Regions from separate parts of the Pseudomonas sp. ASL7 genome, predicted to be linked through region 1. Evidence: riboswitches for the same ligand, from Rfam matches in the RefSeq annotation. Region 1 holds a riboswitch; the other holds the start of a gene.

What was found. Region 1 has a riboswitch for cobalamin ahead of AC1MDT_RS05280 (CbtB domain-containing protein). Riboswitches for the same ligand answer to the same signal wherever they lie in the genome.
Region 2: linked by a shared signal. The riboswitch ahead of cobO (cob(I)yrinic acid a,c-diamide adenosyltransferase) and the one ahead of AC1MDT_RS05280 (CbtB domain-containing protein) in region 1 are both predicted to bind cobalamin.

Annotation. Positions count from the first base shown of each region.
Region 1 is NZ_CM155279.1:1,131,879-1,147,554, reverse strand. Features, by position in the region: gene AC1MDT_RS05295 (magnesium chelatase ATPase subunit I) at 1-761, opposite strand, end outside; gene cobN (cobaltochelatase subunit CobN) at 900-4,745, opposite strand; gene cobW (cobalamin biosynthesis protein CobW) at 4,749-5,810, opposite strand; cobalamin riboswitch at 5,912-6,125, opposite strand; cobalamin riboswitch at 6,302-6,530, shown strand; gene AC1MDT_RS05280 (CbtB domain-containing protein) at 6,651-6,842, shown strand; gene AC1MDT_RS05275 (CbtA family protein) at 6,854-7,558, shown strand; gene AC1MDT_RS05270 (cobalamin biosynthesis protein) at 7,555-7,968, shown strand; gene cobM (precorrin-4 C(11)-methyltransferase) at 8,052-8,798, shown strand; gene nfuA (Fe-S biogenesis protein NfuA) at 8,940-9,524, opposite strand; partial or broken gene AC1MDT_RS05255 (fatty acid cis/trans isomerase) at 9,743-12,030, opposite strand; gene metH (methionine synthase) at 12,187-15,676, shown strand, end outside.
Region 2 is NZ_CM155279.1:250,317-265,992, reverse strand. Features, by position in the region: gene cobC (alpha-ribazole phosphatase family protein) at 1-107, opposite strand, end outside; gene cobT (nicotinate-nucleotide--dimethylbenzimidazole phosphoribosyltransferase) at 104-1,159, opposite strand; gene cobU (bifunctional adenosylcobinamide kinase/adenosylcobinamide-phosphate guanylyltransferase) at 1,156-1,677, opposite strand; gene AC1MDT_RS01220 (cobyric acid synthase) at 1,810-3,270, opposite strand; gene cobD (threonine-phosphate decarboxylase CobD) at 3,300-4,292, opposite strand; gene cbiB (adenosylcobinamide-phosphate synthase CbiB) at 4,285-5,193, opposite strand; gene bluB (5,6-dimethylbenzimidazole synthase) at 5,190-5,840, opposite strand; gene AC1MDT_RS01200 (cobyrinic acid a,c-diamide synthase CobB) at 5,837-7,237, opposite strand; gene cobO (cob(I)yrinic acid a,c-diamide adenosyltransferase) at 7,234-7,845, opposite strand; cobalamin riboswitch at 7,927-8,159, opposite strand; gene AC1MDT_RS01190 (hypothetical protein) at 8,313-8,897, shown strand; gene AC1MDT_RS01185 (PQQ-dependent sugar dehydrogenase) at 8,964-10,277, shown strand; gene AC1MDT_RS01180 (O-methyltransferase) at 10,399-11,052, opposite strand; gene AC1MDT_RS01175 (C40 family peptidase) at 11,068-11,604, opposite strand; gene AC1MDT_RS01170 (C40 family peptidase) at 11,769-12,404, opposite strand; gene hda (DnaA regulatory inactivator Hda) at 12,618-13,322, opposite strand; gene AC1MDT_RS01160 (AI-2E family transporter) at 13,553-14,626, opposite strand; gene AC1MDT_RS01155 (DUF2066 domain-containing protein) at 14,674-15,676, opposite strand, start outside.

The DNA of each region.
Region 1 (15,676 bases):
GCACGGGCAGCGCGCAACCAGACCAGATCGGCGCGCAGGCCGTCGACACCGGCGGCAAAACAGCGCTCGGTGATGTGTGCCAGCGCTTCATCGTCAAGGGGAATGCTCGCCAGTGCGCGGCGCGCCTTCTCACAACGTTCGCGCAGCGACTGCTGCTGGCTCTCCCAATCGGCGCAGAAACGTTGAGGATCGCTGTCGAAATTCAGACGACGGCGAATGATCTGGCCACGCTCGGCCGGCGCCGTATGGCCACTGAGGGCGACGTTCAGGCCGAAGCGGTCAAGCAACTGCGGACGCAACTCGCCCTCTTCCGGGTTCATGGTGCCAATCAGTACGAACTTCGCCGAATGCCGATGGGAAATGCCGTCGCGCTCGATCAGGTTGGTGCCGCTGGCGGCCACGTCGAGCAGCAGGTCCACGAGATGATCGGGCAGCAGATTGACTTCATCGACATAGAGCACACCGCCGTCGGCCTTGGCCAGGACGCCGGGGGAAAATTGTGCGCGGCCTTCGCTCAGGGCAGCGTCGAGGTCGAGGGTGCCGACCAGGCGCTCTTCGGTAGCACCAAGTGGCAAGGTGACGAATTGGCCGCTGGCCAGCAGGTCCGCCAAGCCGCGGGCCAAGGTGGACTTGGCCATGCCGCGCGGCCCCTCGATCAGCACACCGCCGATTTTCGGGTCGATGGCGGTGAGGCAGAGCGCGAGCTTCAGGTCATCGGCGCCGACCACGGCGGAGAGCGGGAAATGGGGGGTGTCGGTCATTATTAAATCTCGGTCATGGTCGGTGATCTATCTACAAATGTGGGAGCGAGCCTGCTCGCGAAGGGGCTGTGTCAGACAACATCAATCTTGAATGATCCACCGCTTTCGCGAGCAAGCTCGCTCCCACAGGGGAAAGTGTCAGGTCTCTTCTTCTATATCGAGCAACAAATTCTCCAGCGCCTCACGATACTCGCCCGGCGCCTGCCACATCCCCCGTTGCTGCGCTTCCAGCATCCGCTCGGTCATGTCGCGCAACGCGTGAGGATTATGCTCTCGAACAAAATCCCGGGTCGCCGGATCCAGTAAATAGGCATCGGCCAGCAGTGCGTATTGGTGATCGTCGATCAGCTGCGTGGTGGCGTCGAACGCAAATAAATTGTCGACCGTCGCCGCCAGTTCAAAGGCGCCTTTATAGCCGTGTCGCTTCACGCCGTCGATCCACTTCGGATTAGCCGCCCGGGAACGGATCACCCGGTTCAGCTCCTCCTTCAAGGTACGAATCTTCGGTAGATCCGGCTGACTGTGATCGCCATGGTAACTGGCTGCGATTTTGCCGCTGAGGCTTTCCACGGCGGCGAGCATGCCACCCTGGAACTGGTAATAGTCATTGGAGTCGAGCAAGTCATGCTCGCGGTTGTCCTGGTTTTGCAGCACGGCTTGCACCTGGCTCAGGCGTTGGGCGAACTGGTCTCGGGCGTCGGTGCCTTCATCGGAACCACCATAAGCGTAGCCGCCCCAGGTCAGATACACCTCGGCCAGGTCTTCGCGGCTTTGCCACAGGCGACCGTCGATGGCGCCTTGCACACCCGCGCCATAAGCACCGGGTTTGGCCCCGAAAATACGCCAACCGGCCTGACGCCTGGCCGCGTCTTCATCCAGACCCGATAGCATCAACCCCTCGCGCTCCGCACGCACTTTGGCGGCCAACGGGTTCACATCATCCGGCTCATCCAATGCGGCCACCGCTTGCACGGCGGCATCGAACAGGCGGATCAGATTGGCAAAGGCATCACGAAAGAACCCGGAGACGCGCAGGGTCACGTCCACGCGCGGACGGTCCAGCAGGCTCAACGGCAAGATCTCGAAATCGTCGACGCGCTGACTGCCAGTGGCCCAGACCGGGCGCACGCCCATCAGCGCCATGGCCTGGGCGATGTCATCGCCGCCCGTGCGCATGGTCGCGGTGCCCCAGACCGACAGGCCGAGCTGACGCAAGTGATCGCCATGGTCCTGCAAGTGTCGCTCAAGAATCAGGTTCGCTGACTGGAAACCGATGCGCCATGCGGTAGTGGTCGGCAGGTTGCGCACGTCCACCGAGTAGAAATTGCGCCCGGTGGGCAGCACGTCCAGTCGACCCCGACTGGGAGCACCGCTCGGGCCGGCCGGGACGAAACGCCCGCTCAGGGCGTCCAGCAAGCCGCGCATTTCTGCCGGGCCGCAGGCGTCGAGGCGTGGAGCGACCACTTCGCGCAGGTGGTCGAGGATGTCGCTAACATCAGTCCACACAAAATCCTGTGGGAGCGAGCTTGCTCGCGAAAGCGGAGTGTCAGTCGATATTAATCTGGCTGACACACCATCGCGAGCAAGCTCGCTCCTACAGGGATCATTCACCGTCTGGGAGATCAGTTGAGCGGCGAACAGTTCCAGGCGTTCGCGGGTGTCGCCCGCCGTGCGCCAGAGCTCGTCGTTCATCGACAACAAAGCATCCGGGCGAGGTCCGGTCCAGGGTTCGGCCAATGCACAATCCAGCGGATCGAAGCCCAATTCGAACGCCTTGGCCAACGCCCGCAACAAACTCGACTGCGCACCACGGCCATCGCCACGGGGAATACGCAGCACTGCCAGCAATGTGTCTATGCGCAAACGCCCGGTCGGCGATTCGCCGAAGATGTGCAGGCCATCGCGGATCTGCGACTCTTTCAAGTCACATAAGTAGGTGTCCAGACGCGGCAACCAGATCGCTGCATCGGCATCGCTGTCGAGCTTTTCGTCCAGCTGCAGTTCGCGGTCGATGTGCGTATCGCGCACCAGCTGCAGGATGTCGCGCTGCAACTCGCGGGCACGGCGCGGATCGAGCAGTTGCGCTTCGTAATATTCATCGGCCAGCAGTTCGAGGTTACGCAGCGGCCCGTAGGTTTCGGCGCGGGTCAGTGGCGGCATCAGGTGATCGATGATCACCGCCTGAGTGCGACGCTTGGCCTGGGCGCCCTCACCCGGGTCGTTGACGATAAACGGATAGATGTTCGGCAGCGGCCCGAGCAGCGCGTCCGGCCAGCAATTTTCCGACAGCCCGACACCTTTGCCCGGCAACCATTCGAGGTTGCCGTGCTTGCCAACGTGAATCACGCCGTGGGCACCGTAGGTGTCACGCAGCCAGAAGTAGAACGCCAGATACCCGTGGGGCGGCACCAGGTCCGGGTCGTGATAGACCGCACTCGGATCAACCTGATAACCGCGCGCCGGTTGAATGCCGACGAACGTCAGGCCAAAGCGCAGACCAGCAATCATCATCCGTCCGCCGCGGAACATCGGATCGTTTTGCGGCGTGCCCCAGCGTTCGAGCACGGCTTGGCGATTGGCCTCGGGCAAGGCGTTGAACATTCGGCTGTAATCGTCCAGCGCAAGGCTTTGCTGGCAGGGACGCTGATCAAGGGTGTCGAGGTCGTTGCTGACGCCACCGAGCAATTGCTGGATCAGCGCGGTACCGCTGTCGGGCAACTCGGCTGGTAGCGGATAACCTTCTTGATAAAGCGCCTGCAAGATATTCAGCGCCGCGGCGGGTGTGTCGAGGCCAACGCCATTGCCGATGCGCCCGTCACGGGTCGGGTAATTGGCGAGGATCAGCGCAATGCGCTTTTCGCCGTTCGGTACGCGCGCCAGGTCGATCCAGCGCCGCGCCAGTTCAGCGACAAAATCCATGCGTTCCGGTTGCGCCCGGTAGCACACCACGTCCGACTGGCTGCGCTCGCTGCGCCAGGCCAGGTCCTTGAAGCTGATCGGCCGGCTGATGATCCGCCCATCCAGTTCCGGCAGTGCGATGTGCATCGCCAGGTCTCGTGGACCGAGGCCTTGTTCGCTGGCGCGCCAACCGGGTTCGTTGTCCTGGGCACAGATCGCCTGAATCACCGGGATATTGCGGCGAAACGGCCGCAAGTGCGGCGCTTCGGGGCTGGACTGGGCGAAGCCGGTGGTATTGAGAATCACCGAGGCGCAGGCTTCATCCAACAGGTCCTCGACCACCGTCAGGCAGCCGGGTTCTTTCAAACTGGCCACCGCAATGGGCAACGGGTTTAACCCCGCTGCCTGCAAGCGCTGGCAGAAAATATCGATGAAACCGGTGTTTGCCGCCTGCAAGTGCGAGCGATAAAACAGCACCGCCGCCACCGGCTGTCCGGCCTGCCAGTCGGCTTGCCAATCGCTCAGTTCAGCGGGGCTTTTGTGCGGGTGGTAGATCGCGGTGCGCGGCAGGGTTTGCGGCTCGGCCCAGCTATAGTCGCGACCCAGCCAACGATTGGCCACGCAGCGGAAAAAATCCAGGGCATTGCTCATGCCGCCCTGACGCAAAAACTGCCAGAGCCGGTCCCGATCGCTGGCAGCCACGGTGCTCAGGTCACTGAGTTCAGGGTCGGGGCGGTCATCCCCCGGCACCAGAATCAACTGCACGCCACGCTGGGACAATTCCACCAGCCGCTCGACGCCGTAACGCCAATAAGCGATGCCGCCATGCAAAGAGATCAGAATCACCTTGGCGTGGCGCAGCACTTCGTCGACATACAGGTCGACCGACGCATGATTTTGCACCTGCATCGGATTTGCCAGGCGCACGCTCGGGTAATCGTCGGGCAATTGCTGCGCGGCTTCGGCGAGCAGCGCGAGGCTGGAATCGCCGCTGCACAGGATCACCAGCTCGGCGGGGGTTTGTCCAAGGTCGGCAATGTTGTCATCCGACACGAAACCGCCGGGCTGGGTCCTGAGCAGGTGCATGGCTTAAACGCTGAGCGCAGCGCGCAGTTGCGCTTCGAGTTGAGCGGCGTCCAGCTCCTGGCCGATCAGTACCAGACGCGTGGTGCGCGCTTCTTCAGCGCCCCACTGACGGTCGAAATGCTTGTCGAAACGCGTGCCCACGCCCTGGATCAGCAGGCGCATCGGTTTGTTCGGAACGGCGGCGAAGCCTTTGACCCGCAGGATGCCGTGCTTGACCACCAGCTGGGTCAGCGCGTCCATCAACAGGCTTTCGTCGGCTTGCGGCAGTTCAATCGAAATGGAATCGAAGGCGTCGTGGTCGTGATCGTCCTCGCCTTCATGGTGATGGTCGTGGTGGCTGTGACGGCTGTCGATGTGTTCTTCGGAGCCGGCACCAAGGCCGATCAACACGTCCAGTGGTACGCGACCGCTGCTGGCTTCGATGACTTTCACCGCGGGCGGCAGTTCTTCGGCGACTTCCAGGCGCACGCGAGCCAGGTCTGCAGGGCTGATCAGGTCGGCCTTGTTGAGAATCACCAGGTCGGCGCTCGCCAGTTGGTCGGCAAACAGTTCGTGCAGTGGCGATTCGTGGTCCAGGTTCGGATCGAGTTTGCGCTGGGCGTCGACCTGGTCCGGGAATGCAGCGAAAGTGCCCGCCGCCACGGCCGGGCTATCGACGACGGTGATGACCGCGTCAACGGTGCAGGCGCTGCGGATTTCCGGCCACTGGAAGGCTTGAACCAGTGGCTTTGGCAGGGCCAGGCCCGAGGTTTCGATGAGGATGTGGTCGAGATCGCCGCGACGGGCAACCAGTTCGCGCATCACCGGGAAGAATTCTTCCTGGACGGTGCAGCACAGGCAGCCGTTGGCCAATTCGTAGACGCGGCCATTGGCTTCTTCTTCGGTGCAACCAATCGCGCATTGCTTGAGGATTTCGCCGTCGATGCCCAACTCGCCAAACTCATTGACGATCACCGCGATACGGCGGCCCTGAGCGTTGTCGAGCATGTGCCGCAGCAAGGTGGTTTTGCCCGAGCCGAGGAAGCCGGTAACGATGGTGACGGGGAGTTTGGCCAGTGTTTTCATCGGATGCCCTTTGGCAAGGTGGCGGGCAAACGGGACGACGACCGGCAACGCGGACGCGCGTGCCTGAAGAGTTCGCCATCGGATCACCCCGCCCGGTTGTAGTGAGAATCTGTATCGAGGCAGGTCTCCTGGCTGACGGTGCGCCGGGCCGTTGGCCTGGCATTCACTGCGCCTTCCCGCGAACCCGTTGGACTGGGTTTGCAGTGGCGTGGCAGCGAACATCACCGTTCACAGTTGCGGGGGCAGCCGCGGCATTGACCGCGTTCCCTTCTTAGCTTCGGCAACCGCCGAAGAACCTCGAAAGCGCAAGGCTACGCATGGTGTGGGGGCGGGTCAATGTCTTGTAGCGCCTGCACCGGCCCCTTCGCGAGCAGGCTCGCTCCCACAGGTGATCGCATTCCCCTGCGGGAGCGAGCCTGCTCGCGAAGAACTCACCTCGGTCCCGAGTTGAGAACCTTTGCCAATTGACGCCCATCCCCCACCCATGCTCTCCTACGCACCTTGTTACGGGTGCCCTTCACAGGGTGAAACGGGAAACCGGTGAATCATGTGCTTTACTCTAAAGCCATGTCAGTCCGGTGCTGCCCCCGCAACGGTAAGCGAGTGAAGAATCAAATCCACTGTGCCAGCAGTTCGGCATGGGAAGGTGATTCTTGCAGGTTTCGGCTGACGCCAAAGCCCCTCGCGAGCCCGGAGACCGGCCCGCAACACAAAGTGACGATTACGTTCACTGAATAACAAACCCGCGGTGGGCGGGCGCTGTTTGAACGTCTGCGTGCCCGACTCGCAGGGGTTTTCCATGCGCTCTATCCACCTGCCGACAGACCAGAGGGAAGCGCCATGTCGACCATCACCAGCACCAACCACAGCACCGCCAGCACCACCACAACCCTGAGCCAACGCCTGATCGCCGCCGTGTGTGCGTCGATTCTTGGCGCTAGCCTTGTGTACTTCGCCGGTTTCTCGCACATTGCTGCGGTGCACAACGCTGCGCACGATACCCGTCACAGCTCCGCTTTCCCGTGCCATTGAGACCTGCTGACATGATCAAGCGTATTGCGCAAACCGCAGGTTTTACCGGGCTGCTGGCCGCCCTGCTACTGACCTTGCTGCAAAGCTTTTGGGTGGCTCCGCTGATTCTTCAGGCGGAAACCTATGAGAAAGCCGCGCCAGCCGTTGAAGTTCATGAACACGCCGGTGCCGCCATGGCCGGCCACACCCACGATGCAGAGGCCTGGGAGCCGGAAGACGGCTGGCAGCGTGTGCTGTCGACCACGGGCGGCAACCTGGTGGTTGCCGTCGGTTTTGCCCTGATGCTCGCCGGTCTTTACACCCTGCGTGCACCGACCAAAACCTCTCAGGGTCTGCTCTGGGGCCTGGCCGGTTATGCGACCTTCGTTCTGGCACCCACACTGGGTCTGCCGCCTGAACTGCCAGGCACGGTCGCTGCCGATCTGGCGCAACGGCAGATCTGGTGGATTGGCACCGCCGCTTCCACCGCTGTCGGTATCGCGCTGATCGTATTCAGCCGTCATTGGCTGATGAAAGCCCTGGGTGTGGCGATCCTGGCCGTTCCGCACGTGATTGGCGCGCCACAACCGGAAGTGCATTCGATGCTCGCGCCGCAAGCCCTGGAAGCTCAATTCAAAATCGCTTCGCAGCTGACCAACATGGGATTCTGGCTGGCCTTGGGCCTGATCAGCGCCTGGTTGTTCCGCCGCAAAAGCGATGGCCACTACCACGCATGACTGATACCCGCACAGCGCCGACTTTAGTGGTCGGCCTGGGCTGCCAGCGCGGCTGCCCTGTCAGCACGCTGCGGGCGCTACTCGATCAGGCGTTACAGGCTCATCAAATCCAACTTCACGAGATCAAGGCCCTGGCCAGTATCGATCTGAAGCGCGATGAACCTGGCCTGATCGAACTGGCCACACAACTTGGGTTAAAAGTGATGTTTTTCAGCAGCGAACAGTTGGCGGGCTATCAACTGCAACTCAGCCACCATTCACAGATCGCGTTCGAGCGCACTGGCTGCTACGGCGTGGCGGAAAGTACCGCCCTGGCCCTGGCCGAACAACTGGCTCAGGTGCCGGCAAAGCTGCTGATTACGCGACAAAAATATGCCCAGGCAACGTTGGCATTGGCCGGGCCTGCGTAAAATCCTCGATAATCCTCGCCTTCGATCATGAGCAATCTTCATCTGAAGCCTTGCCCTGCCCCTTTTTCTCACAGGAACCGACGATGACCGTCTACTTCATTGGCGCAGGTCCCGGCGACCCGGAGCTGATCACCGTCAAAGGCCAACGGCTGATTCGCAACTGCCCGGTGATCATCTACGCCGGCTCTCTGGTGCCCGCCGCCGTGTTGGAAGGCCACCGTGCCGAACGCGTGGTCAACAGCGCTGAACTGCATTTGCAACAGATCATCGAACTGATCAAGACCGCCCATGACAACGGCCAGGACGTGGCCCGTGTCCACTCCGGCGACCCGAGCCTGTATGGCGCCATTGGCGAGCAGATTCGTTATCTGCGTGAACTCGATATCCCGTTTGAAATCATTCCTGGCGTGACGGCAACGGCTGCCTGCGCGGCGCTATTGGGCGCAGAACTGACACTGCCGGACATCTCGCAAAGCGTGATCCTGACCCGCTACGCCGACAAAACGGCGATGCCGGCCGGTGAAGAACTGGGCAGTCTGGCGCAACACGGGGCGACCATGGCGATTCATCTGGGGGTGAATCATCTGGAGAAGATCCTGGCTGAATTGCTGCCGCATTACGGCGCGGACTGCCCGATTGCGGTGATCCACCGGGCGACGTGGCCGGACCAGGATTGGGTGGTGGGAACGATCGAGGACATTGCCGGAAAGGTTGAAGCCAAGGGATTCCGGCGTACGGCGTTGATATTGGTGGGTCGGGTGTTGGGCAGTGATCACTTCAGCGAATCATCGCTGTATCGCGCGGGGCATGCGCATTTGTATCGTCCATAGACCCCCATCGCGAGCAGGCTCGCTCCCACATTGGAATGCGGTCAACTGTGGGAGCGAGCCTGCTCGCGATGGGGCCAATGAATTTAACCCATAAAAAAACGGCACTCACGGGTGCCGTTTTTTCATTTCGCAGCGAACACCTTAGTAATAGGCGTTTTCTTTCTGCGTATGGTCAGTCACATCACGCACACCCTTGAGCTCGGGAATACGCTCGAGCAACGTGCGCTCGATGCCTTCACGCAGGGTGACATCGGCCTGGCCGCAGCCCTGGCAGCCGCCGCCGAACTTCAGCACGGCAATGCCGTCCTCGACCACATCGATCAGGCTGACCTGACCGCCGTGGCTGGCCAGCCCCGGGTTGATCTCGGTTTGCAGGTAATAGTTGATGCGCTCGTTGACCGGGCTGTCGGCGTTGACCATCGGTACTTTGGCGTTTGGCGCCTTGATGGTCAGTTGGCCGCCCATACGGTCGGTAGCGTAGTCGACGACCGCGTCGTCCAGGAACGCTTCGCTGAACGAGTCGATGTAAGCGGTGAAGCTTTTCAGCCCCAGCGCCGTGTCTTCAGGTTTTTCTTCGCCCGGCTTGCAGTAAGCAATGCAGGTTTCGGCGTACTGGGTGCCAGGCTGGGTGATAAAGACGCGGATGCCAATGCCTGGGGTGTTCTGCTTGGAGAGCAGATCAGCCAGATAATCGTGGGCGGCGTCGGTGATGGTAATAGCGGTCATGGAAACTCCTCGCAGGCTTGAGCGCAGTTTACGCCAATCATCGCCCCGCACAAAGTCCTAGTATTTTTGTCGGGAAAGAGCCAGATGGAAAATCACCGAAAACCCACTGTAGGAGCGAGCCTGCTCGCGATGGAGTGTCAGTCGACATCAATGCTGCTGATACACCATCGCGAGCAGGCTCGCTCCTACAAGGGTAATGCGGCGACACCCGCCCGCGCTCAAAGATTCTCGTAGCGGTTCATGTCCAGCACGCCCTCTTCCACCGGGTTGGTTTCGTGTACGTACTGGCTCAGGTCATGGAAGTAAAACCAGAATTGTGGATGACTGCGGCGAATACCCCAGCGCTCGACGATTTGCTCGAAGCGATTGGCGTCCTTGGCGTTTTCCATCGCCTCCACGAACGCCGGCACCTGGTCGGCCGGGATGTTGAACATAAAGTTTGGATAGCTGCTGAGCACGCCCGGAAAAATGGTCAGTGTGTCGAGCCCCGGCTGATAGCGCAGCGATTCACCCAGCACGAACGCGACGTTGCTGTGCGCGCGGTTGCGCAACAGGCTGTAGACCTCACGCTTGCCACTCGCGGTCTCGATTCGCAACATCGTCGCTTCAGGCAGTTGATCGATGACGCCAAGGCCCGCTGCGGGGCGCGACGTCAGGCGACTCAGGGCCTGTTCGGCACGTTGCAAATCCGGGTCGATGTTCGGACGCGAGCAATACGCGCCGTCGCAGCGGTTGATCGGATCAGGCGTGGCATTGAGTTCACCGTAACGAGCCAGCAATTGCAGGACGAAGTCGCGTTTCGGGTCTTTCTCGTCCAGTTTCAGCGCCGTCGGTTTTTCGTCGTCGATGGCCTCGTAATCGAGCCACATCTTGAATTTCCCGCTGTTCTGGTACCAGTCGTTGAGGTAATGGTCCCGGGAATCGGCCGGCATCAGGCGCAGGAAGTTCTGCTCGGCGCCATTGCGGATCAGGTCGAAGTACAGGCGTGTCTGCGCCTGATGGGAGACATTGCCGAACACGTCGAAGTTGACCACCAACTGATAATACGTGCGCTCCAACAGCGGAAAGTCGAACAGCCACAGGGTCTGCGGCACGTCACCGATCAGCCCCTTGTTCACCGAGGCACTGTCGAAATGCCGGAAAATACTTAGCAAAGCGTTATCGTTGCCCGCCCATAACGTCGACCAACTCGGCGCCGGTGCATCGGCGTAGCTGTCGCGGCGCAGCGCTTCGTACTCGTTACGTCTATCGCGGTAGTCGTGCCACAGGCTCAGGACGCTGCCGACGTCGTCGTTCTGCCCCGGCATTGCCAGCAGCGGCGTGGCCTTGCCACGGTAGTTCGGGTCAGTGATGTAAAGGTCGTGCTCCGGCGCCTGGAACAGTGCCCAGAAGTTGTCACGGATCACGTCCGTGGCGATCTGCCCGCGGCACACCGGGCCACGAATGAACGTGCGCACAAAGTATTCAGCATGAACTGGTATCGCGCCTGGGCCGGGATCGCCTCGAATGTAGCGAACGGATTGGCCCGACGTTCCGGTCCGTAACCCGGTAAGGCGTTGACCTGCCAGTTGCCGTTATAGAAAAGGCTTTTTATCCGCGCCATCTTCGGCGCACTCAGCGGGTAGGTGATGTGGGTTTTCTGCACGATCACCCCTTGCACCGGCCACAAACGGTAATAAACCTGAATGCCCGGATCGTCGTTGGGGCGACGGGTGTTGATCAGGTCGATCGGCTGCCCGGTCGGCGTGCGCGAACGGACCCATTGGAAGAAATGCCCTGGCTCACCCTCCTTGAAGTACATATGGGCGAGGAACCAATGCTCGAACAACCAGCGTCCCACCAGACTTTGCCGCGCACCCGGGGCGTTGAGCAGGTTTTCCCATTGCACCACTTGCAATGCTTCTCTTGCCGAAGGCACCAGACCTTCCTCATCAATTGGCGCACCGGACGCCAGCCAGCGTTGCAGTGTCTGGTACTGCTGATCGGTCAGCCCTGTGACTGCCAACGGCATTCCTTCTTTCGGGTGGGCGCTGGCGTAGCCATCGAACTGCGCGGGCATGGCGCACATGTTTTCCCGATTCAGGCCCAGGACGATCTCTTCCGGCAGCTTGGCATTGGGTTGCAATGGGGTTTTGTGGCCCAGCTCCAGCATCCGCGCCATCAACGCGGCCTGACTGCCCTGGGCGTCAAGCACGGGATAGAAACCTTTTTGCTGCCAGGCATGCTTGCCGAAGGCGTCATAAAACAGCCGGGTCGGCGCCGCGGCGGTGCTGCGCTGGCCGTCGTAGACCGGGATTTTCGTCGCGCCGCGCGCCGCACCTTCGCCACTGCCCAGATTGAGCTGACAGGCGGCGTCATTGCAGGCATGGCAGGCCACGCACTTTTCGGTAAAGATCGGCTGGATGTCGCGGCTGTAGGAAATTGCAGAGGAAATGGCCGGACTTTGCGCAGCGGCACCCCAGCTTAAAAGCAGCATTAAAATGCCGGTGACGACGCGATACCACATGTCCCTGGTCCTGATTCCTGAAAAAACGCGGGGATTCTACCGGTCTGGCACATACGCCAACATGAACGATATTCATGCAAAACCAGGGCATGCTCTAAATCCGCACAGGTTTGCTATCATCCTGCCCCTTCGTCATGGTCTTTCCGAGTAGTCCAAATGTCCGATCGCAGTGTTCGCCTTCAAGCTCTCAAGCACGCCCTCAAAGAGCGCATCCTGATTCTCGATGGCGGCATGGGTACGATGATCCAGAGCTACAAGCTCGAGGAGCAGGATTATCGAGGCAAACGCTTCGCCGACTGGCCTAGCGACGTCAAAGGTAACAACGACCTGTTGGTGCTGACGCGCCCGGACGTGATCGGCTCCATCGAAAAAGCTTACCTGGACGCCGGCGCCGACATTCTGGAGACCAACACCTTCAACGCTACCCAGGTTTCCCTGGCCGACTACGGCATGCAGGGCCTGGCGTATGAGTTAAACGTAGAAGGTGCACGGCTCGCGCGCAAGGTGGCCGACGCCAAGACCCTGGAAACCCCGGACAAACCCCGCTTTGTCGCTGGCGTGATCGGGCCGACCAGCCGCACGTGTTCGCTGTCGCCAGACGTGAATAACCCCGGCTATCGCAACGTGACCTTCGATGAACTGGTGGAAAACTACACCGAGGCCGCCAAAGGCCTGATCGAAGGCGGCGCCGACCTGATCCTGATCGAAACCATTTTCGACACCCTGAACGCCAAAGCCGCGATCTTCGCCGTGCAAGGCGTGTTCGAAGAGTTAGGCATCGAACTGCCGATCATGATTTCCGGCACCATCACCGATGCCTCCGGCCGCACCCTCTCCGGCCAGACCACCGAAGCCTTCTGGAACTCCGTGGCCCACGCCAAACCGATTTCGGTTGGACTGAACTGCGCCCTCGGCGCTCGCGAGTTGCGTCCGTATCTGGAAGAACTGTCGAACAAGGCCGGCACCCACGTCTCCGCGCACCCGAACGCCGGCCTGCCGAACGAATTCGGCGAGTACGACGAGCTGCCGGCGGAAACCGCCAAGGTCATCGAAGAGTTCGCTCAAAGTGGTTTCCTGAATATTGTCGGCGGATGCTGCGGCACCACACCAGGGCACATCGAAGCCATCGCCAAAGCCGTCGCCGGTTACGCGCCGCGTGAAATCCCGGAGATCCCGAAGGCTTGCCGCCTGTCGGGCCTGGAGCCGTTCACCATCGATCGCAGCTCGCTGTTCGTTAACGTCGGCGAGCGGACCAACATTACCGGCTCTGCGAAATTTGCCCGTCTGATCCGTGAAGACAATTACACCGAGGCCCTGGAAGTCGCCCTGCAACAGGTCGAAGCCGGCGCTCAGGTGATCGACATCAACATGGACGAAGGGATGCTCGATTCGAAGAAGGCCATGGTGACCTTCCTCAATCTGATTGCCGGTGAACCGGACATCTCCCGCGTACCGATCATGATCGACTCCTCCAAGTGGGAAGTGATCGAAGCCGGCCTGAAATGCATTCAGGGCAAGGGTATCGTCAACTCGATCAGCATGAAGGAAGGCGTCGAGCAGTTCATTCATCACGCCAAACTGTGCAAGCGCTACGGCGCCGCCGTGGTGGTAATGGCCTTCGACGAAGCCGGCCAGGCCGACACCGAAGCGCGCAAGAAAGAAATCTGCAAACGCTCCTACGACATTCTGGTCAACGAAGTCGGCTTCCCGCCGGAAGACATCATCTTTGACCCGAACATCTTCGCCGTGGCCACCGGCATCGAAGAACACAACAACTACGCCGTGGACTTCATCAACGCGTGCGCCTATATCCGCGACGAGCTGCCGTACGCCCTGACCTCGGGCGGCGTGTCCAACGTGTCGTTCTCGTTCCGTGGCAACAACCCGGTGCGCGAAGCGATTCACTCGGTGTTCCTGCTGTATGCGATCCGTAACGGCCTGACCATGGGTATCGTCAACGCCGGCCAACTGGAGATCTACGACCAGATCCCGGCCGAACTGCGCGACGCGGTCGAAGACGTGGTGCTCAACCGCACGCCGCACGGTACCGATGCCCTCCTTGCCATTGCCGACAAGTACAAGGGCGATGGCAGCGTCAAGGAAGCCGAGACCGAAGAGTGGCGCAACTGGGACGTCAACAAGCGTCTGGAGCATGCGCTGGTCAAAGGCATCACCACCCACATCGTGGAAGACACTGAAGAATCCCGTCAGTCGTTCGCGCGTCCGATCGAAGTGATCGAAGGCCCGCTGATGTCCGGCATGAACATCGTTGGCGACCTGTTCGGCGCCGGCAAAATGTTCTTGCCGCAAGTGGTGAAATCCGCCCGCGTAATGAAGCAGGCGGTGGCCCATTTGATCCCGTTCATCGAACTGGAAAAAGGCGACAAACCGGAAGCCAAGGGCAAGATCCTGATGGCGACGGTAAAAGGCGACGTGCATGACATCGGCAAAAACATCGTCGGCGTGGTGCTCGGCTGTAACGGCTACGACATCGTTGACCTCGGTGTGATGGTGCCGGCCGAGAAAATCCTGCAAGTGGCCAAAGAGCAGAAGTGCGACATCATCGGCCTGTCCGGTTTGATCACGCCGTCGCTGGATGAAATGGTCCACGTGGCCCGCGAGATGCAGCGCCAGGATTTCCACCTGCCGTTGATGATCGGGGGCGCAACCACGTCCAAGGCGCACACGGCGGTGAAGATCGAGCCGAAGTACAGCAACGACGCGGTGATCTACGTGACCGATGCCTCCCGCGCCGTCGGCGTGGCGACGCAGTTGCTGTCCAAGGAATTGAAACCGGCGTTCGTCGAGAAGACGCGCCTGGAGTACATCGAAGTCCGCGAGCGCACCGCCAACCGCAGCGCCCGCACCGAACGCCTGAGCTACCCGGCGGCGATCGCCAAGAAGCCACAGTTCGACTGGAGCACCTACGAGCCGGTCAAACCGACGTTCACCGGTGCCAAAGTGCTGGACAACATTGACCTGAAAGTGCTGGCCGAGTACATCGACTGGACGCCGTTCTTCATTTCCTGGGACCTTGCCGGCAAGTTCCCGCGCATCCTCGAAGATGAAGTGGTCGGTGAAGCCGCTACTGCGCTGTACGCCGACGCTCAGGAAATGCTCGCCAAGCTGATCGACGAGAAGCTGATCAGCGCCCGTGCCGTGTTCGGCTTCTGGCCCGCCAATCAGGTGCGCGACGATGACATTGAAGTCTACGGCGATGACGGCAAGCCCTTGGCCAAGCTGCATCACCTGCGTCAGCAGATCATCAAGACCGACGGCAAACCGAATTTCTCCCTGGCCGACTTCGTTGCACCGAAGGACAGCGAAGTGACCGACTACGTGGGTGGCTTCATCACCACCGCCGGGATCGGCGCCGAAGAAGTGGCCAAGGCCTATCAGGACGCCGGCGACGATTACAACTCGATCATGGTCAAGGCACTCGCCGACCGTCTGGCCGAGGCCTGCGCCGAGTGGCTGCACCAGCAGGTGCGGAAAGACTACTGGGGTTACGCCAAGGACGAGACGCTCGATAACGAAGCATTGATCAAAGAGCAATACACCGGCATCCGCCCTGCCCCGGGTTACCCGGCGTGCCCGGACCACACCGAGAAAGGCACGCTGTTTGCCTTGCTCGACCCTGAAGCCA
Region 2 (15,676 bases), 880 kb from region 1:
CGCATCTGCGCCCAGCCCTTGTCGGTCAGCGCATCGTCGAGGCTGCCGCGCAAGCCGCCACCGAGTTCGGTTTCACCGTGGCGCAACAGATCGAGGCGCAAGGTCATGCCGGGCGATCCGCCACCGCAGCTTCGGCGAAAGTCGCCATTTGCCCGTGCAGGTCGCAGGCCAGACGCAGCAGCGGCACAGCCAATGCAGCGCCGCTGCCCTCGCCCAAACGCAGACCGAGGTCCAGCAAGGGTTCAGCGTTCAGGGTTTCCAACACATGACGATGACCCGGTTCGGCGCCGCGATGACCGAACAACAGCCACTGACGGCACGCAGGATTCAATCGCACTGCCACCAACGCGGCGACGCTGCAGATGAACCCGTCTACCAGCACCGCGACGCCTTCCTGAGCACAGGCCAGGTACGCACCGACCAGTGCGGCAATTTCAAAACCGCCGAGGTTAAACAGGGTTTGCAACGGATCACCGCGCTGAGCCTGGTGCACCGCCAACGCGCGCTCGATGACCCGGGCTTTATGGCTGACACCCGCCGCGTTCAGCCCGGTGCCCGGCCCGGTCAAATGCACCACGGGGCAATCCAGCAACGCACAGGCCAACGCGCTGGCCGCGGTGGTATTGCCGATGCCCATCTCACCGCCGATAAACAACTGCGTGCCCGCTGCAATGGCGCGTAGCACACTGTCGCGACCCGCCTGCAGGGCGAGCTCGCCTTGGGCCGCCGTCATGGCGGGGCCCTCGACGAAATTCGCCGTGCCCGGACCGAGATTCAGGTGACGCACGCCCGGCAGGTTCAAGGACGGCGTCACGGTGCCGAGATCAACCACCTCCAGAGCAGCCCCCAGCTGTCGCGCCAACACGCTGATCGCCGCACCACCGCTGACGAAGTTGTGCAGCATCTGCCCCGTGACCTCCTGGGGAAACGCCGACACGCCTTCGGCCACCACGCCATGGTCACCGGCAAAAATGGCGATCCAGAGTTCATCCAGATGCGGTTTGACCCGCCCCTGCAAACCCGCCAGTTGCACTGCCACCGCCTCCAGTTGACCGAGGGAACCGGCGGGTTTGGTCAGCTGCTGTTGACGGGCCTCTGCCTGCTCGACCGCTTGGGTATCGATCGGCTTGCACGGGTTCAGCCACCAGGATTGAGTCATAACGCGGTTCCTTTTAAAGTCAGGGGCAGGCCGGCGACGGTCAAGACGACTCGCTGACAGCGCTCGGCCAAAGCTTGATGCAGCCAACCGGCTTCATCGACGTAGCGGCGAGTCAATTCGCCCAGCGGTACGACACCCATTCCGGTCTCGTTGCTGACAAAAATGATTTCACCTGGCAATGACGCCAGGCAGTCCAGCAAGGCCTCCCGTTCGGCCGTCAGGCGCTCGGAATTGTCGAGCATCAGCAGATTGGTCATCCACAGCGTCAGGCAGTCCACCAGCAAGCAATGCTCTTCGCTGGCGGTTTCGCGCAGCACGCGGGCCAGTTCCAGTGGTTCTTCGATCAACGCCCATTCGGCCGGACGACGGGCGCGGTGATGGGCCACCCGTTCGTTCATTTCGCCGTCGAGGGCTTGGCTGGTGGCGATGTAGGTGACCGCCAGAGCGCTGTCGGACGCGAGTTTTTCGGCCAGGCGACTTTTACCGGAACGGGCGCCGCCGAGGATCAGTTGCAGCATACTTATAACCTTCTAATTGGCGGTGGAGCGACGGGCCTCATCGCGAGCAAGCTCGCTCCCACAGGGGCTCTGTGAACGCCGAAAATCCAATGTGGGAGCGAGCTTGCTCGCGATGGCTTACTTCAAATCACCTTAAATCCCGCAGAGTTCGCGCAATAGCCGAGTATCCAGATGCTTCTCCACCAAATCCGCCAACCGCTCGATATCGCGCTCGCGCAATGCGTGGTAATCGACCTCCTGGACCTTTTGCAAACCCGCCCAGCGCAACAGCGCACTGCACGCCGCCGGTGATTCGAAGAGCCCATGCAGATACGTTCCGAAAATCTGCCCATCGACACTTTGTGCACCATCGCAGCGCCCATCGTCCAACTGCACGGCGGCGTTTTCCAGGGCCGGCCCAGTCGTCACGCCGGCATGAATTTCGTAGCCGCTGACGGCTGCATTTTCCAACGCCAGACGCCCGCGCACGTTACGTAATTGCTTCTCTGCTTCGAGCTGCGTGTCGAACGCCAGCAAGCCCAAACCGGCACTGGAACCCGGCGCGCCCTCGAGCCCCAGAGGGTCGTGCACCTGTTCGCCGAGCATTTGCAGACCGCCACAGATCCCCAACACTTTGCCGCCGTAGCGCAAGTGTCGGGCAATAGCGCTATCCCAGCCGCTGGCCCGCAGATACTCAAGGTCGCTGCGCACGCTTTTCGAACCGGGGAGAATAACCAGATCCGCGGGCGGAATCGTCTGGCCGGGACCTATAAATTGCAGATCCACTTGTGGATGCAGGCGCAGCGGATCGAAATCCGTGTGGTTGCTGATGCGCGGCAGCACCGGCACCAGTACTTTCAGCACCTGATCTGCCTTGTCGATCTGACGCTGATCGATGCCGTCTTCGGCTTCCAGGTGCAGATCCATCACGTAGGGCAACACGCCGATCACCGGCTTGCCGGTGCGCGCCTCCAGCCAATCGAGGCCCGATTGCAGCAAGGCGATGTCGCCGCGAAAGCGGTTGATGATGAAACCTTTGACCCGCGCCTGTTCGCTTGGCGACAACAGTTCCAGGGTCCCCACCAGATGGGCGAAGACACCGCCGCGATTGATGTCGGCAATCAGCACAACCGGACAATCCACCGCCTCGGCAAAGCCCATATTAGCAATGTCACCGGCGCGAAGATTGATCTCGGCGGGCGAGCCGGCACCTTCAACCATCACCACCGGATACGCCGCGCTCAACCGTGCATGGGAGGCCAGTACCGCTTGCATCGCGATGGCTTTGTAATCGTGATAGGCGACGGCGTTCATCGTCGTGACAGCGCGGCCATGAATGATCACCTGGGCACCGGTGTCGCTGTTGGGTTTGAGCAACACCGGGTTCATGTCGGTGTGCGGCTCAAGGTTGGCCGCCTGGGCCTGCACCGCTTGCGCGCGCCCGATCTCGCCACCGTCGGCAGTCACTGCGCTGTTGAGCGCCATGTTTTGCGGTTTGAATGGCACGACGCGCACGCCTTGACGCGTGACCCAACGACACAGCGCTGTCACCAGTGTGCTTTTGCCGGCGTCCGACGTAGTGCCTTGCACCATCAAAGTGGCGCTCGGAACCATCGAAGTGGCGCTCGGAGCTATCAACTCAGTCATCGGTTTTCCTCAGCGTAGGCACCGAACGCTTGCGCGAGACGCGCCCAGTCCGCTTCATTGCCGGGCAAACCAAAACGCAGGCTGCTGTTATGGGTGAATAGCCGCAGCAGGATGCCGCGCCGGGCCATGAATTCATGCAGCTGTTCGGCGCGTTCGGTGATCAGCCATTGGAACAGCGCGCAACCACCCTGGGGCTTGAAGCCGTGCTGCTCAAGCAGCAGCGCCAGACGCTCGCTGGCCGCTTCGGTGCGCGCCCGTTGCCTGACGTGCCCTTCGGTATCCAGCAGGCAGGCGTGGCCGACCACCCGGGTAGGCCCGCTGACCGCCCACGGCCCCACTTGTTCGGCCAGCAACTTGAGCAGCTTGCGCTCGGCCAGGACAAAACCCAGCCGCACACCGGCCAGGCCGAAAAACTTGCCGAAGGAGCGCAGCACAATCAAACCGACCTGATGGGTAAAAGGCGCCAGGCTCAAGGACGGCGTGTTGTCCATGAACGCCTCGTCGACCACCAGCCAGCCACCGCGCTGAGCCAGTCGTGCATGCCAGTCGAGCAGCCTGCTTGGGGGCAGGCTCAGGCCAGTGGGATTGTTCGGATTGACCACCACCAGCACGTCGAAGCTGTCGAGATAGAAGTCGACTTCCTGCTCTATCACCTCGCGCACAATGTAGCCATTGCGTCGCCATGCTTCGGCGTGTTCGGCGTAACAGGGTGATAGCACGCCGACCTTGCCGGCCCGACGCAATCGTGGCAGCAGCTGGATCGCCATTTGCGAACCGGCAACCGGCAACACCTGGGCGGCGCCGTAATAATCGCAAGCGGCCTGCTCCAGGCCATCATCGGTTTCCGGCAAACGCGCCCAGATCTGCTGCGCAATCTCCGGAACCGCAAACGGCCAGGGCGCGAGGCCACTGGACAAGTCGAGCCAATCGGCTTCGGCAATGCCGAAATCGAGCGCCGCTTTACGTAACCGACCACCGTGTTCAAGCATAAAATTCAGCCCCCACGCAGAGAATCAGCAGCCATAACCCTACGCCGCGCTGGACCAATTGCCAGCCACGGTCAATGGCGTCGGCATCCGCCGGCACGCCTTCGCCCAGTGGTGGACGCTGATGCAGTTCACCGTGATAAATCGCCGCCCCGCCCAACTCGACGCCAAGTGCTCCCGCACCGGCGGCCATTACCGGACCGGCATTCGGGCTGTCCCAGGTCGGGCCTTGGGTGCGCCAACATTTAAGCGCCAGTCGGGTTTTGCCCAGCAGCGCGTAGGTCAATGCCACCAGTCGCGCTGGAATGTAGTTGAGGATGTCGTCGATTTTTGCCGCGGCCCAACCGAAACGTTCGAAGCGTTCATTGCGGTAGCCCCACATCGCATCCAGCGTATTGCTCAAACGGTAGAGCACCACGCCCGGCGCGCCAGCCACGGCAAACCAGAACAGCGCGGCAAACACCGCGTCGCTGCCGTTCTCCAATACCGACTCGGTGGCCGCACGGGCGACTTCGGTTTTATCCAGTTCACTGGTCTGACGGCTGACCAGGTAACTCACGCGTTGGCGCGCCTGGTCCAGGTCGTCGCTGCGCAACGCGCTGGCCACCGGCACGACATGCTCGCCAAGGCTGCGCAGGCCAAGGGCGCAATAGAGTGCGAGAATCTCGACGATCCAGCCGACATAAGGCGCCCAGGACAATGCCGTGACCAGCAGCGTCAGCGGTACTACCGCGATCACCCACGCGGTGACGCCGTGACTGCGCCAGCCGCGACCGCCACCATTGAATCGTTGCTCGATGCGGTCGGCAAAACGGCCGAACGCCACCAGCGGATGCCAGCGTTTGGGTTCACCCAGCAGCGCATCCAGCGCCACGGCGGCAACACTCAACAACGCCACACTCATTGACTCTCTCCCCAATAATTCTCATACAGCAATTCGCTGAGTGGACGCGCCTGCGCCCAGCCTTCGAGCACCAGCATCGGCGCCGGGTAGAACTCCTTGACCGGTCCGAGGCAAAGCACCGCCATCGGCTTTGCGCCGATGGGCAACCCCAGCAGGTCCGCCAACGCTTGCGGTTCGAACAGCGAGACCCAGCCCATGCCCAGCCCTTCGGCGCGGGAGGCCAGCCAGAGGTTCTGGATCGCACACGATAACGAGGCCATGTCCATTTCCGGCAAGGTGCGACGGCCGAAAATATGCCGCTCGCGATCATCCATCAACGCGGCGACCAGAACTTCGGCGCAGTCGTTGATGCCTTCGACCTTGAGCTTCATGAATTCGTCGGTGCGCTCGCCGAGGGCTTCGGCGGTGCGGATACGCTCTTCTTCCACCAGCACCTGAATCTTGCCGCGCAGGGCCCGATCGCTGATGCGGATGAAACGCCAAGGCTGCATCAGGCCGACGCTCGGCGCCTGATGCGCGGCTTCGAGCAGGCGCCTGAGCAACTCTGGCTCGACGCTGCCGCCGCTGAAGTGACGCATGTCGCGGCGTTCGCCGATGGCTCGGTAGACCGCCGCGCGTTCGGCTTCGGAGAATGCGTTATCGGTCATGGCCTCTTCGCGAGCAGGCTCGCTCCCACAGTGGACAGCATTTCTTCAGGCAACACACTCTCAAATGTGGGAGCGAGCCTGCTCGCGATGGCGGTGTCATGATCAGGCGCAAACAACGCGGCTACAGCGGTCGGATTGGAGGGAAAATAGAAGTGCACGTAGGAAGCGGTCATCCGCCCCTCACGATAAACCGCCTCCGCCCCGCGCCCGCCGTTAGGGCTTAAACCACGAGCAATCGGTTCCAGCTCGGTGCTGGTCAACGAGTGATGATAGGTATGCCCGCGCAACACACCTTCGGGCAGTTCGACCGCTTGTAACGCTAACGCGGCCAGACGCTTCTGCATCACCGCATCACCGCTCAGCAGGCCAACCAGCTCAGCGCGAGTGCCTTCGACATCGGTCAACGAATCGAGCAGATAAAGCATGCCGCCACACTCGGCCAACAACGGTTTGCCCGCCACGTGGTGCGCACGGATCGCAGCCAGCATCGTGGCATTCTGTGACAGCGCCAGATGGTGCAATTCAGGATAACCGCCCGGCAGGTAAAGGCTGTCTGCCTCTGGTAATCGGGCGTCACGGATCGGCGAGAAAAACAGCAACTCGGCGCCCATGGCTCGCAGCAAATCCAGGCTCGCGCCATAGGTGAAAGCAAACGCTTCGTCGCGGGCGACCGCTATCCGCACCCCTGCCAGTAAAGGCTCAGCAGCGATCACATCCGGGGCGGCGAATTCCACCGCTGGCGGCAGCGCGACCTCACAACTGCTGGCCAAGGCGTCCGCCGCCGCATCGAGGCGCACATCAAGATCGTTCAACTCGCTGGCCTGAACCAACCCCAGGTGCCGACTCGGCAATTCGATCCCGGTTTCCCGGGACAAGGCGCCGTACCAGCGCAGCCCTTCGGTCAGGCTGCCTTCGAGCAATTGCGCATGACGCAGCGTGCCGACGCGGTTGGCCAACACACCGGCAAATGGCAAGTCCGGCTGATAACGCGCGAGCCCCAGGGCCAGTGCGCCAAACGTCTGCGCCATGGCCGTGCCGTCGATCACAGCGAGCACCGGCACACCGAAGTGCCGCGCCAGGTCCGCGCTGGACGGCGTACCGTCGAACAACCCCATGACGCCTTCGATCAGGATCAAGTCGGCTTCGCCAGCGGCTTCCCACAATAGCCGGCGACTCTCCTGCTCGCCGACCATCCACATGTCCAGTTGGTACACCGGCGCACCGCTGGCACGCTCGAGAATCATCGGGTCGAGAAAGTCCGGGCCGCATTTGAACACGCGAACCTTGCGCCCCTGATTGCGATGCAAACGGGCCAGCGCGGCGGTGACGGTGGTCTTGCCCTGACCGGAAGCCGGCGCGGCAATCAGTACCGCCGGGCAATGACGTGGTTGACTCACAGTTCGACGCCTTTTTGCGCTTTGATCCCGGCCTGGAACGCGTGCTTGATCACGCCCATTTCGGTGACGGTATCGGCCAGTTCGATCATCTCAGGCTTGGCGCCGCGACCGGTGACGACCACGTGCTGCATCGGCGGACGGGCCTGCAAATCGCTGAGCACTTGATCGAGATCCAGATAGCCGTGCTTCAGCGCGATGTTCAACTCGTCGAGCACCACCAGGCCAATCGACGGATCGCGCAGCAATTGCTGCGACACGGCCCAGGCGGCTTCGGCGGCAGCGATATCGCGCTGGCGATCCTGGGTCTCCCAGGTGAAGCCCTCGCCCATCACATGAAAACGCACCTGCTCCGGGAAGCGCCGGAAGAACAACTCTTCGCCGGTGCTGTTGCGACCTTTGATGAACTGCACCACGCCGCATTGCATGCCATGGCCCATGGACCGGGCCAGCATGCCGAAGGCTGAACTGCTTTTACCTTTGCCGTTGCCGGTCAGCACCAACAGCAGGCCGCATTCATTCGGGGAGTTGGCGATGCGTTCGTCGATCACGGCTTTTTTGCGCTGCATGCGCGCCAGATGGCGTTCGTCACGATCAGGGGAATCAGTCATGGGGGAGCTCTCCGTTGAGGCTGGATAACGGCGGGCAGGCACAAGAATTGACGGCAAAAAGCCTGGCATCGCCCACCGTGATGCCGCTGGATGAATCAGGCCGGTCTCCGGGCTCATAAGCGGCGATACGCCGGACTGCGCGCCTTCCCATGTCGACAGTCGACACAGTGGCTCAAGGCGCAGTCTTCACTCATTTACCGTTGCGGGGGCAGCGCCGGGATCGTGACCCCCTTCGTTTGAAGGGATGACTCACCGGCTTCCCTGTTTCACTCTGTCGACCAGGGTCACAGAGCACCTGAAACAAGCCGCGAAGGTTAGAGGGTTGGGGGTGGAGCGTCAAATGAAGACAGAACCCCGGTGAACGATATACTGCCGCCGGTCAATCGGCTGACGCCAAGGTTGTGTCACAGCGCGAGCAGTGATATCAAAGAGCCATAACCGCAATCAAAATAACAAGGGTGAGCAACATGCAAGGCATGATCATCAGCAATCCGAAGCTGGAATTCCTGCGCCCGGTGCTGGAGCGCTGGTTTGTCTGTATCGACCGCTACAACGCTGTGCGCGGCGATAACGAAACCCCGTATTGGTTCGATGAAAAAGCCAACCTCGGGCTGCTTTCCACTGCAGCCTGGATGGCGGAAATGGTCACGCTGCAACAAACGTCGACCCGTAAGCAAACCGAAGAAGGCGAACGCAATGCGCGCGCCGATCTGTTTATCGCCACCCCTGAAGAACGCGCTTACCTCCAGGCCACGCAGCGCTGGCCTCGGGTCAATAGCCTGAACCTGACTCAAGCCTTGCTCGATATCACCAGCGACGCGAAGAAAATCAGCTACGCCAGCGACCTGAAACTCGGCTGCCTGTTTGTCGCGCCGCAAAAGGCCCAGCATGGCGCCACGCCGGAAGAACTCCAGGACATGGTCGACGACCTGCAGAAGGAACACAGCTGCGCCGTCGCCTGGTATTTCCCCTACGCTTACCGAAAATTGCGCAATGAAGCGGGCAACTATCACCCGGGCATCGCCGTGCTATTCAAGGAAGCACGCGGCTGACCGGTTGAACCTTCAATCCTCTCGGCGTCTCTATGAATAGATAGGGCATTCATAGGGACGACCGGCATGTGCAAGCTCCAACTCATCATTGTCATCGCGCTCGCCGGAGGGCTCGCCGGCTGTGGTGAAACCGCCAGCCTGCAAGTCTCCGACGGCACGGGTCCGTCGCCAAAACTGCCAGAACCCAACAAGACCCTGATCCCGACGGTGAACATCGCCCCGGCGATTGGCTGGCCGGCTGGCGCAAAACCCATTGCAGCCGCCGGAACTCAGGTCGCGGCCTTTGCGGAAGGCCTCGATCACCCTCGCTGGCTCTATGTGTTGCCCAACGGCGACGTGCTGGTGGCCGAAACCAACGCACCACCGAAACCCGATGACAGCAAAGGTATTCGCGGCTGGATCATGGGCAAAGTCATGGGCCGCGCCGGCGCGGCCGTACCGAGTCCGAACCGCATCACGCTGCTGCGAGACAAGGACCACGATGGCATTGCCGAAACCCGCACGGTGTTCCTCGAACACCTGAACTCCCCCTTCGGCATGACGCTGGTCGGCAATGACCTCTACGTGGCCGACACCGACCGCTTGTTGCGCTTCCACTATGAAAACGGCGATACGGCGATCACCTCGCCGCCGATCACAGTGGTCGACTTGCCAGCCGGCCCGCTGAATCATCACTGGACCAAAAACGTCATCGCCAGCAAAGACGGTAGCAAGCTGTACGTCACGGTGGGCTCGAACAGTAACGTCGCCGAAAACGGCCTGGATAAGGAAGAAGGTCGCGCGGCGATCTGGGAGGTTGACCGAGCCACCGGCAATCACCGGATCTTCGCCTCGGGCCTGCGTAACCCCAACGGCATGGCGTGGGAGCCGCACAGCGGCGCCTTGTGGACGGCGGTCAACGAGCGAGACGAAATCGGTAGCGACCTGGTGCCGGACTACATCACCTCGGTCAAGGACGGCGCGTTTTATGGCTGGCCGTTCAGCTATTACGGCCAGCATGTCGACATTCGGGTCGATCCGCAAAACCCGGACCTGGTCGCCAAGGCGATCCCTCCGGACTACGCAGTCGGCCCGCATACTGCGTCGCTGGGCCTGACATTTGCTGAAGGCAACACACTTGCGGTGCCGTTCAAGGAAGGGGCATTCATCGGCCAGCACGGCTCGTGGAACCGTAATCCGCACAGTGGCTATAAAGTGATTTTCGTGCCGTTCAGCGCAGGCAAACCAATCGGGCAGCCAATTGATGTGCTCACCGGTTTCCTCAACGCCAAAGAAGAGGCCATGGGTCGTCCGGTGGGCGTGGTGATTGATCAGCAGGGGGATTTGCTGGTGGCGGATGATGTGGGGAACAAGGTGTGGCGCGTTTCGGCGGTTAAATAAGGCATTACCGCCGAACACATCACCTTGTAGGAGCGAGCTTGCTCGCGATGGTGTGTCAGGCGACATCGATGTAACTGACCCACCATCGCGAGCAAGCTCGCTCCTACACGGGCCCGACGTTTTAGCGCTTACGGCACAACGTCAATCCATCGCCCAACGGCAATAACGACAGATCCACGCGCGAGTCATCCTTCAAGGCACGATTGAGTGCCTGGATGGCCCGGGTGTCTGCGCTCTCGGAATGCTCCTCAAGTACCCGCCCGCTCCACAGCGTGTTATCGAACACCGCCAGACCACCCACGCGCAGCAAACGCAGGGCGTGCTCAAGATAGGCTGGATAGTTAGCCTTGTCGGCATCAATGAAAATCAAATCGAAGTGGCCTGGCTGATTGAGCTGGTTGAGCGTTTGCAGTGCAGGCGCCAAACGCAGATCGATCCGCTCGGTGAGCCCCGCCTCCTGCCAGTAGCGGCGCGCGATGGCGTTGTAGTCGCCGGGAATATCACAGCAGATCAGCGAACCGTCATCCGGCAATGCAGCCGCCATGCACAAGGCGCTGTAGCCTGTGAAGGTGCCCACTTCAAGCAAATGCCTGGCACCGGTGATCTTCACCAGTAACGCGAGAAATTGCCCCTGCTCCGGCGCCACCTGCCAGCGAGCCATGGGCAGCGCCTGGGTTTCGTCGCGCAAGCGCTTGAGCACCGACGTTTCCCTTAAGGAAACGTCGAGCAGGTATTGATACAGGGAATCGTCGAGATTGAGCGTGCGAGCGGTCATGACAACCTCTGCGAACTATGGGTTACGCGCCAGATGCTCAGGTTGCAGGACACGTTTGGCGCTCAGGTAGGCTCTCTGCCAATACGCTTTGGACAAGCTGTCAAGCTTCACCGTGCCGCCGGTGGCTGGCGCATGGACGAATCGGCCTTCGCCGACATAAATGCCGGCGTGGCTGACCTGGGAGCCGCCATGGGTGGCGAAGAAAATCAGGTCACCGGTTTGCAGGCCTTCCTTGCCCACATTAGCCGCCTGCATGCTGATCAGCTCGCGGGTGGTACGCGGCAGGGAAATACCGGCGACATCACGGTAGACGTAGCCGATCAAGCCGCTGCAATCAAATCCGGAGTCTGGCGTGTTGCCGCCCCAGCGATAAGGTGTGCCGACCAGGCCCAACGCGCGGAACAGTACTTCTTCTGCTTCGGGGGAGAAGGCTTGGGATGAGCCGAAAATGATCGGCGCGCGAACCACCGGAGCAGGAGGCGGTGGGCGGCTCGCGCAGGCGCCAAGCAGCGCGGCAAAGAACATGATTGCGAGGCGGGCCGACGTCGTCATGGCAGAACATCCTGATCTGGCTGCGGCTTTTTCTGCAGGGGACGCAGAAAAGAAAACCGCCTGCGCAGGACGCAGGCGGTTTGCCATCAATAATAGATCTGGATTCTAGCGGCTAAACGGCAAACTTCAAGTAAGACTTTAAGTTCACCTTACAAACTGTCCGCTTATTGGCGCGCCGTGACGATCGTCGGGGCTGCGGTCGGGGCCATCGCGAGTGCGCGCTTGGCTTCGATGAAGGTTTTGTTCCAGTAACTGTCGCCCAGGCTATCGATCCGGACACCACCGCTGCGGCGGCTGCTGGAATGGATGAACTGGTTGTCACCCAGGTAGATCCCGGCATGACTGACGCGACCGCGTCGACCATTGGTGGCGAAAAACAGCAAGTCGCCCGGCTGCAGCTTGCTGCGAGAAACCAGTGGCGCGTCGACGTTGATCATTTCGCGAGTGGAGCGCGGCAGATTCATGCCGGCCTGTTCACGGAACAGGTAACCGATGAAACCGCTGCAATCGAAACCGTCTTCAGAGGTACCGCCGAAACGGTAACGGGTACCGATCAGGGACATGCCACGTTCGAGGATGCTGTCGGCCAGACCCGGAAGCTTGTACGACTTGCCGCCAGCAAAGTCGGCCAGTTCTTTTTCGGTGGCCATCTCTTCCTGGTAAAGAGCGGAAGACTGGGCAGTAACAGAATTTTGAACCTGCTGTTGTTGCTCTTGCTGGGACACTGGAGAGTGAGCAGCGCAACCGAACAACAGGGTGACGAGTGCGAGGGGCACGAGGGGTGCAAAGCGATTTAGCATGGGCACGACCGTGGCTGATAGTTGTAAAGAAGGCGAGACTATGCCCGCTATCAACCTCATTTGCAAATTCAATCGATCTTTATGTGACTTTCCGGTTTCGCGATTACATCTAAGCGCTAATGCCCCATTTAGACACCTGCGTGTCCTACGCCCTGTAGGACAGCGGATTTTTTGGCGCCTGAAATCTGCCAAAAACCTTGTAGGCACTAGGTTTTACCAGCCCAGTGTCTCTTTTAGAAACGGGATGGTGAGCTTGCGCTGGGCTTGAAGTGAGGCCTGATCGAGACGTTCCAGCAACTCGAAAAGCGCACTCATGCTGCGGGTGCCGCGAGTCAAAATAAAATGCCCGACTTCATCGGTCAGGTGCAGGCCGCGACGCGAAGCGCGTAGTTGCAAGGCCCGTAATTTGTCTTCGTCGGAAAGCGGCCGCATCTGAAAGATCAGCGCCAGGGTCAAACGAGACTTGAGGTCCGCCAGCTTCACCGGCAGTTCACGCGGGGAGGTCGAAGCGGCAATCAGCAAACGCCGTCCACTGTCACGCAGACGATTGAACAGATGGAACAGCGCCTCTTCCCAATCCGCGCGCCCGGCGACTGCCTGCAAATCATCCAGGCAGACCAGTTCGTATTGTTCGAGGTTATCGAGGATTTCGGTGCCGCGATCCAGCAGCTCAGCCAGTGGCAAATACACCGCCGGCTCGCCCAATTGCTCGAAGCGCAGGCACGCCGCCTGCAACAAGTGGGTACGCCCTACCCCGTCCTTGCCCCAGAGATAAATCAGGCTTTCGGTCCAGCCGGCGTCGGCTTCGCATAGCCGCTCGACATAGCCGAGTGCTGCGGCATTGGCGCCTGGGTAGTAATTGATAAAGGTAGCGTCATCACGCAGACGCACACCTAGGGGCAGCTGAATCGGTTTCATGCTGACTGAACAGTTCCAACGGAACCGTTAGTGGCCTCTGTGTAAAGTTTGCGAAGTTTATACCCGTGACGCGGGTCGCACAATGCGACAGACCACAAGCAAAATCAAAGGTTTGCGTTAACACACTGGTTTTATGACAGTTTCTTTGGCGGTGCATGTGACAGCCGCACGCAAGAGGCGGGCCCACCTGCTATCGAACCAGGCTGCCCGCCACGCACGCTCGACGCACGTCAGAGTTCCAGCTTGTCGACGCCACTGTACATATCGGAATCCTTATACAAATCGTGCATATGGCGAACCAGCACCATGATCACCGCCGCCACCGGCAGCGCCAACAGGACTCCGGTAAAGCCGAATAGCTCGCCACCCGCCAGAATCGCGAAAATCACTGCCACCGGGTGCAAACCGATGCGGTCCCCCACCAGCAATGGGGTCAGCACCATGCCTTCCAGCGCCTGGCCGACCATGAACACCGCGACGATGCCGATCATGGGATACAGGTCCCCGCCAAACTGGAACAGACCGGCAACCAATGCCGCGCTGATGCCGATGACGAACCCCATGTACGGCACAATCGCCGCCAGACCGGCAATCAGGCCGATCAACAACCCCAACTCCAACCCCACCAGCATCAGGCCCGCCGCGTAAATCACGCCCAACGCCAGCATCACCAGCAACTGTCCGCGAACGAACGCCCCCAGCACTTCATGGCACTCATCCGCCAGGGCGACCACACGCTCTTCGCGATTGCGGGGCAGCAGGCTGCGAATCTTGGTCATCATCACGTCCCAGTCCCGCAACAGGTAGAAACTGACCACAGGAATGAGCACCAGATTCGCCAGCCAGCCGATCAACGCAAGCCCCGAAGCCGTCGCCTGGCTCAGCACCACACCGACAATGTCCGAGGTCTCGCCCATGTGCTCGCTGATCGCCGCCTTGAGCTTGTCGAATTTCCAGAAGTTATTCGCCAACCCCAACTTCGATTGCGCCCACGGCAAGGCGGTGTGTTGCAACCAGTCAAGCATTTGCGGCGCCAGCTCGTACAAACGAAAGAGCTGCCTGGCAAGCATCGGCACCAACACCAGCAGCAGCGTCGTAAAGATAAGGGTGAACAGCGAAAACACCGCGATGACACCCCAGGTGCGTGACAGCCCGGCCTTTTCCAGCCGATCCACCAGTGGATCGAACAGATAGGCCAATAGCAGTGCGACCAGAAACGGTGTCAGGATCGGATGCAACAGCCAGACAAACGCGCAGAGCAGGACGACCCCACCCAACCAGAACCAACGCCGCGTATCGGCCATGAACCACTCCTGCTTCAGCACTTATATAAAAGGAAGGAAAGAAAAATCTACCAGCGGAAACGCAATTGCGGCGTCGGTGCAGGGGCTGGCGCTACAGCAGGTGCCGCCCCATCGGCGACCGGTTGAACGGGGGCCGTCGGGGCCGGCGCCTGTCCGGCCGGCACCTCTTGCAACTTCGCCAGCGACAACTGCGACCGCAATTGCTCGGCACTGCCATTGACCCGGTAAAGAATGCGGTCGCCATCAACGCTTTGCAGGCGCGCACCAAACGGCTCCAGCAAACGCCCGAGCGCAGCATAGTGCTCCAGGTTCATGCCCTGCACTTCCAGCAATTGTTCGCCCGAAACACCTGCCTTCACCACAAATCGCGGCGCCAGACGCTCGCTGACCGCCAGCATCACCGCATCGGCCACAGCGGCCTGATCCGCGCCCTGCACGGTCCCCGCTTCTTTCTTATCGCCCAGCCACAAATGCCATTTAGCCTGCCACTGGCCACCCTCTTCGCGGGCATGCACCGCCAGCAAGGCGTCAGCGTTGTAACGTTCCGAGGCGCCACGCAGTGGCGCCGCGTCCGAGCCTTCAAGATTGGGCGCCGTGGCGACCAGTTGTTCACTCAGGTCCGCCAGTGGCAAACGCAATGGCAAACCCCGGTGTTGCGCCGCTCGGCGCAGCGGCACCGCGCTGGCCTGGGCATCGCCCACAAGGCTCGAACCCTCGGTGGTATCGTTCAACCACCAACCGAGAATAGACGGCCGATCAGCCCCCCACAGTGACAGCCCGGCCCGGCGTAACGCTTGTTCGGTGGTCGCCGGATCGAAATCGACTTTCAGCACTTGCGGCGGACCGGCGTCAAAGCCGTACTGACTGATGATTTGCTGCGGATCTTTACGTACAGCCGCCAGACCCGGGCTTTGCGCCGCCTTGGGATCGCCGGTCAGGCGCAGGACCAGCGTATCCAGCGCACGCTGTGTCGCTTGATCGCGCTCCTCCTGCGATTGACTACTGACAGGCTCGCGAACCTGATAAAGACCTTTGACGGTTTCGGCATGG